Regions from separate parts of the Arthrobacter sp. V1I9 genome, predicted to be linked through region 2. Evidence: riboswitches for the same ligand, from Rfam matches in the RefSeq annotation. Region 2 holds a riboswitch; the other holds the start of a gene.
What was found. Region 2 has a riboswitch for thiamine pyrophosphate ahead of QFZ70_RS00310 (ECF transporter S component). Riboswitches for the same ligand answer to the same signal wherever they lie in the genome.

Region 1: another riboswitch for thiamine pyrophosphate. It lies ahead of thiD (bifunctional hydroxymethylpyrimidine kinase/phosphomethylpyrimidine kinase); the one in region 2 lies ahead of QFZ70_RS00310 (ECF transporter S component).

What each region holds. Positions count from the first base shown of each region.
Region 1 is NZ_JAUSYU010000001.1:1,653,690-1,656,936, reverse strand. Features, by position in the region: gene rplU (50S ribosomal protein L21) at 3-311, opposite strand; gene thiD (bifunctional hydroxymethylpyrimidine kinase/phosphomethylpyrimidine kinase) at 574-2,097, opposite strand; TPP riboswitch at 2,105-2,202, opposite strand; gene QFZ70_RS07900 (Rne/Rng family ribonuclease) at 2,369-3,247, opposite strand, start outside.
Region 2 is NZ_JAUSYU010000001.1:68,160-71,406, forward strand. Features, by position in the region: gene QFZ70_RS00295 (DUF4383 domain-containing protein) at 2-478, opposite strand; gene QFZ70_RS00300 (hypothetical protein) at 587-796, opposite strand; gene QFZ70_RS00305 (heme-degrading domain-containing protein) at 885-1,427, opposite strand; TPP riboswitch at 1,500-1,641, shown strand; gene QFZ70_RS00310 (ECF transporter S component) at 1,696-2,319, shown strand; gene QFZ70_RS00315 (ABC transporter ATP-binding protein) at 2,319-3,247, shown strand, end outside.

The DNA of each region.
Region 1 (3,247 bases), 1.6 Mb from region 2:
GGTTACTGGATACCAGTGATCTTGACCTTGGTCAGTTCCTGGCGGTGACCCTGGCGCTTCTTGTAGCCGGTCTTGTTCTTGAACTTCTGGATCACAATCTTCGGACCACGGAGGTCGTTCAGGATCTCAGCCGTAACAGTTACCTTGGCCAGGTCAGCAGCGGCGGTGGTGACCTTGTCACCATCAACCAGGAGCAGCGCGGGCAGCTGAATGGTGCTGCCAGCTCCACCGGCGACGCGGTTCAGGGTAACGAAGTCTCCAACGGAAACCTTCTCTTGCCGGCCGCCTGCGCGGACAATCGCGTACACCACTTGGGAACTCACTTCTCTCGACGTTTATTACAAAATTTGCGTGCGGAACCGGCCATGAAAGCCTGGTTTCTCGCTGTGCCTCAACGCCGTGGGGTCATAACCCAAGTGTTGGCGTAAGCACCGAAGATCCAGAATACGCTAATTTTGTCTCCGGCCGCAAATGAGGCTGGTCCCGGCCGATTGTCTGTGATAGTTACCACAGTTCAACTCCGGCGTCCGCACCATGCCCCACCATAGTACCGGCCAACCCGCTCGCGAGTGGTCAGGAGTGGAGGCGCGGCGCGTCGAAGAAGTCCACCTCCAGCCGGCAGGACTGCTTGAAGGCCGTGACCATGGCCAACCGGTCCGCGGCGGAGGCCTTGCGCCCCGCTTCATCCACTATTGCTACGGCCCTCCGGGTGGCAGCTGCGAAGTCTTCGTCGGCGTAGGTGCGCAGCCAGTTGGCATAAGGGTGCGCCGGAGGTTCGCCGGCGGCAACGAACTGGGCGTGCAGCGTTGCCCCCACCTCCGCGTAGAGCCAGAAGCAGGGCAGGACGGCCGCCGCCAGAACCGCGTAGCTGCCCGACGCCGATGCCGCGGTCAGGTGGTCCACGTAGGACTTGGTCACCGGGCCCAGCCGGGGCCGGACCTTCCGCGTGGCCAGCCACGAGCGGTGGAGCTCCGACTCGACCTCGAGGCACTGCCCTGCTGAGGCCGCCCAGAAGAGCTGTTCTGCCTCGGTGGGTGCAAGCGCACTCGCCCTGGCCAGTACGCGCGAATAGCCGTTGAGGTAGATGGCGTCCTGTGCAAGGTAATACGCAAACTTATGCTCCTCCAACCTGCCTGAAGCCAGGTTGCGGATGAAGTCCAAGGCATGGATGTCATCCAGGTACTGCTGCGCTTCGCCCCGGAGTTGTGCCGCGAAGCTCCCTTTGGAAGGCTGCGGCCGGAGGTGATGGAAGTGGTGCACGGGCCCGCTGCCCGTTCCCACCTCCAGCGCTTCGGATGCCTCAAGAGCGCCGGCGAGCCAGGGCTTGACCTCCCGGAGGGACGCTTCCCAGTTCCCCAGCCGCGCCTGGGCGGTTGCCATTGCGGACGAGAGCGAACAGCCGGTGCCGTGGCTGTTCCGGGTTTCCAGCCGCTCCCCCTGCACCACCACCACTTCATTGGAGAGCAGGCCGGTGGTGCTGACCAGCGCATCGGGGCACTCGTTGCCCTCCAGGTGGCCGCCCTTGACCAGCACTGTTGCGCCCGTGGCAGCGGCGAGGGCGCGGCCCTGTTCCACTGCCCCGGCCCAACTGTCCTGCAGATCCCCGCCAACGAGCATGGCGAGCTCCGCCAGGTTGGGGGTAATGAGGTGGGCAAGCGGCAGGAGCGCGCGCAGTGCCGCTTCCGCGGACTCCTGCAGGAGGCGGTCACCACTGGTGGCAACCATCACCGGGTCCAGGACCACGACGGCGGGACGCACCTTCCGGACCCACGCCCCCACCGCCTCGATCACCTCGGCGTTGCCCAGCATCCCGATTTTCACGGCATCTATGCCGATGTCGTCACTGATGGCATCCAGCTGCTCAACCAGGAACGCGGCAGGGGGCACGTGAACGGACCGGACACCGTGCGTGTTCTGGGCGGTGAGGGCAGTAATGGCAGCCATCCCGTAGCCTCCGAGCGCTGCGATGCTCTTCAGGTCGGCCTGGATGCCGGCGCCGCCGGAAGGATCGGAGCCGGCGATGGAGAGGACCCGTGGTATTTGCCGGCCTGGTGTTGTTGGTGCCGCAGTGAAGGTTGCCGGGGAGGCAGTGGGCATTACAAGAGTCGCAGACAAGAGACATCCCTTCGCCGGTGCTAACCGGACAGGTTCAACGGGTGTGGATCTCAGCCGGCTCTCTGCGCGGCACCCCGTGTCGTTTCCCCAGCCTAGCTTTTTTGCCAGGCGCAGTCCGAAGGTGACACATTGCGACCGGCACCTGCTCTTCGTTCCCTGCTTAGGCCGAGACTGCACTTCATCTACTGGAGTTAACGCAGGATGCCCGGCCGGCCACTGCTGTGGCTGACCGGGCATTCCGTACTGGTGGCTCCTAGAGCTCCGAGGCAGGCACCCCTACGCCCAGGATGATGGGCGCATCGGCCGGCTTTGCTGCCGGTTTTTCGGTGCCTGCGCTTCCTCCACTGGAGTCCGCGGTACCGGCCGGCGCCGGGGCCTTTGCCTCGTGCGTATGCCCTGTGCTGGCCGCCGCCACGCTTTCATGGTGCTGCACTGTGGTTTCGTTGGCAGCTCCCTGGGCACGGCTGGCACTGCGGTTGCGCCGCGGCCGGCGCTGCCGGGACTGCTCCAGAGTGTGGTCGGTGTAGTCCTTGGCGGGTGCTGCAGCAGCGGCTGAAGCAACCGGCACCTGTGCGGGCTGGACCGGTTCCCCGCGCTCCGCCGGCTTCTCCTCCGGTTCTGCCTGCTCGGGCTGCGCTTCCGCTCTCGCCGGCTGGCCGAGGTGGGCGAAGGCTTCAGCGAGCCGGTCCAGGGTCAGAGCCGGTTTCGGCTGCTGCTCTTCAGCGTGCTCAACGAAGGGCAACACCACCTTCTCACCGCCGAAGGTGAGCACGGCAGCCGGACGCGTATCGTCGTCGCGCCTTGCAGCGTCCACTGCAGGGGCTGGCTGCTCCGCAGCCGCCTGCCTGGCTGCCGCCACTTCGTCGTCGTGCAGGTGGGCTGCATGTGCTGCGGCGGCGATGTTGGCGAGGGCCAACCGGGTAGCCTCCGCCTTGGCGTGCCGCTCAGCGTCCGTGGGGTCGGGCTGGACCGTGTGGACGTGCACGGCAACTGCCGGGGCAATGTCCGGCTGCTGGCCGCCGCGGCCCCGCCGCCGTTTGCGGTCCGGACGTACGCCCGGCTGGCTGCTGTCGATGCGCGGGGCCTCGTTGCGGTGGCTTTCGCTGCGGGCTTCGGGACGGCTGTCTGACCG
Region 2 (3,247 bases):
GTCAAGGCTGTGATTTCAGGTCACGTTTGCGGCTGCGCCGTGGGGTGGTGCGGGGAGAAAGCAGGATGGCGAGGATGATCATGGCGAGGCCCAGGGCAAGGTGCAGCCAGTTGTCGGCGCCGTTGAGGGGGACAAAGTTTGCTGGGGTCTCATCGCCCACCAGGAGGCCGTACAGCCACAGGACGAGGTAGATGACGCCCCCGTAAATGAGGAAGCTCCTTGCCTGTTGGTGGGTCCTCGCCAACAGCAGTCCGGCCGCCCCGAAGGCCAGGTGCACGATGTTGTGCAGGACCGACACCTGGAAGACACCCATAAGCAGGGCTCCCGAACCGTGTCCGGCCATGCCCAGCGATTCGTAATTACTGGTGATCCCGGGGATGAACCCCAGGATACCCACCAGCAGGAAGAGGGCACCCGTTGCAAGGGCCGCCTTTTGCAGGCCTGTCCTCGCTCCGGTGGCGCGGATGCTGACTGTCATGACCTGTCTCCTCAAAAGCTTGGAGACAACATAGTAAGCATGATTACTAATATAAGCTAAGTGGGGCCATCAGCCGCTGCCCGCAATTTCCGCGGCCGCTGGTGGCCCTTAATCCTCCAGGGCGCTCCACACATAGGGGTTTGGATGGTGCCCGCCGCGACGGCCGTGCTCGTACCCCTGCTGCCAGGCATTCCCGACGGCGGACACCAGTTCCGCCAGCAGGGGATAGTAAGGGTGGTCCGGGCCGATGTAGATCATTTCCTCCGCGGCCTTGTCCACCGCCGCCCGCACCTGGTTGTCGGCTGCATTACCGAGCATGGCGCCCCTCCTTTGGAACTTCCTGCCACCCGCTTTGAATGTACTCCGGGCGTTCCTGGGGGTCCATCGCGCCCGTTGAGGCCCCGCGTCAGTCCGTGCGCATGGAGCTGAGGACCTCGCGCAGGGCCTGTACCACCAGGTTGTGGTCCTGCACTTGGGGAAGCCCTGAAACAGTTACCGTAGCCACCGCGCCCACGCCAGTGACGTACACGGGGAACGAGCCGCCGTGCGCGGCGTACCGGCTCTGATCGAACCAGCCCTGGTCCTCAATCCGTCCGCCGCCGAGCCGGGCGCGCAGCCCCACCAGCAGGGAGGGCGCCTCGTACCTGGCGGCGGTGCGCTGTTTGGCCCGGATCCAGTGCTCGTTGTCCGGGGTGGCACCGGTCAGGGCCACATGGAACAGGACCTGCTCGCCCTTGGTGATGTCAATGGCGATGGGGAACTGGCCCTCCTTGCCCAACTCCACGAGCAGCAGCCCCAGGTTCAGTGCATCGTCCATGGAGAAGCCAGGAAACTGGAGCTCCCGGATTTCGCCCTCAATCCGGGCGATAAGCACTTGCAGCGAACCTTCCGGCTGGGTGGCATCGGAATCCGGATCGAACTCAGTCACATGCGGGGAATTGGCAGTCATGGCCCACAATCTACCCCTCCTCCGGTGTAAACTGGACCCCGCCCACCAGGGCAAATATTTACCAACAGAAACATTCAACGACAGGGGAGCGCCGCCGTCGGGGCATCACTGGCCAAGCCAGGATCCGCAGGTGGGCGCTGAGAGTGCGGACAGCCGCAGACCCTCGAACCTGATCCGGTTAGTACCGGCGCAAGGGAGTCGAGTTCTCGAAGTACTGCAGCGGCGTGCCGTTGCAATACTTTCCCCTCCTGTTCCTCAGGAGGATCGCATGGCAACTACAGCAATCAAGAAGACCACCAGCAGGTCCTGGCGCGTCGTGGACATCGTGGTGGCGGCGTTGATCGCCATCGCTGGCGGCGTCATTTTCTGGGCCTGGTCCCAGGGGGCGGCCGCAGTCTCGGCGCCCATGAACGCCCTATACCCGCCGCTGACCGGATTGTTGGCCGGCGGGTGGATGATCCCCGCGGTGCTGGGCATGCTCATCATCCGCAAGCCGGGAGCCGCACTCTTTTGCGAGACTGTTGCAGCCACCGGCGAACTGCTCATGGGCTCGCAGTACGGCGCCTCCGTGCTGTTCTCCGGGTTTGTCCAGGGTTTGGGTGCCGAGATCATCTTCGCGATTTTTGTGTACCGGAAGTTCAACCTGCCGGTTTCCCTGCTCGCCGGCGCTGCTGCCGGGCTGTTCTGCGGCCTGAATGACTCCTTCGCGCCCTGGGGCTGGAACATCGCCTATTCCGGCGGGGACAAGCTTGCCTACATCGTCTTCACCGCGATCTCCGGTGCCGTCATCGCAGGCGCGCTGTCCTGGATCGCCACCCGCGGCCTGGCGAAGACCGGAGTCCTGAGCTCCTTCGCGTCGCGCAGGGCAGCTACGGAGCCAGTCCTCTCCTGATGACAGCTCCTTCCCTTCACGGCGCGTCGGTGGCGGCGCGGCCGGCTGCCGTCACCGCCCGCGGCTGGGGCTGGCGGCATGCCGGGCGGTCCAGGCCCGCTGTCCGTGCCCTTGACCTGGACATCCGGCCGGGGGAGCGCGTGCTCCTGCTGGGCCCGTCCGGGGCAGGCAAGTCCACCCTCCTCCATGCCTTGGCCGGGGTGCTGGGGGACGCTGACGACACCGATGACGGCGGCGCGGCCGGGGATTCCGACGAGTCCGGTTCGCTGCTGATTGACGGCGCCTCCCCCCGCGAGCAGCGCGGCAGGGCCGGACTGATGCAGCAGGACCCGGAGACGCAGGTGGTCCTCTCGCGGGTAGGTGACGATGTCGCCTTCGGCGCCGAGAACCTCGCCGTGCCCCGCGCCGACATCTGGGCCCGCGTGCATGAGGCGCTGGACGACGTCGGGCTCTCCCACCTGCCGCTGGACCACCCGACGTCGGCCCTGTCCGGCGGGCAGAAACAGCGGCTGGCGCTCGCGGGCATCCTTGCCATGCGGCCGGGGCTGCTCCTCCTCGACGAGCCGACGGCCAACCTGGATCCCGCCGGGGTGGTGGAGGTGCGTGACGCCGTTGGCCGTTGCCTCGACAAAACCGGGGCAACGCTGGTGGTGGTGGAGCACCGCGTGTCTGTCTGGAAGGACCTGGTGGACCGGATCGTGGTGCTGCAGCCCGGCTCTTTGACGGATCCTGCCGTGCTGCTGGATGGGCCGCCGGACCAGGTTCTCAGGGAAGCCCGGAGCATGCTTATGGCGGCCGGGGTTTGGGTGCCTGGCCACGTTCCGGCTACGCGTCTGCGTGCGGCGGATCCTGCTCCCGGCAACGGGGACCTGCTGCTTGCCGCCGAGGAACTTGCCGTATCGCGGGAACGTGCCCGCCGCAAGGGTTT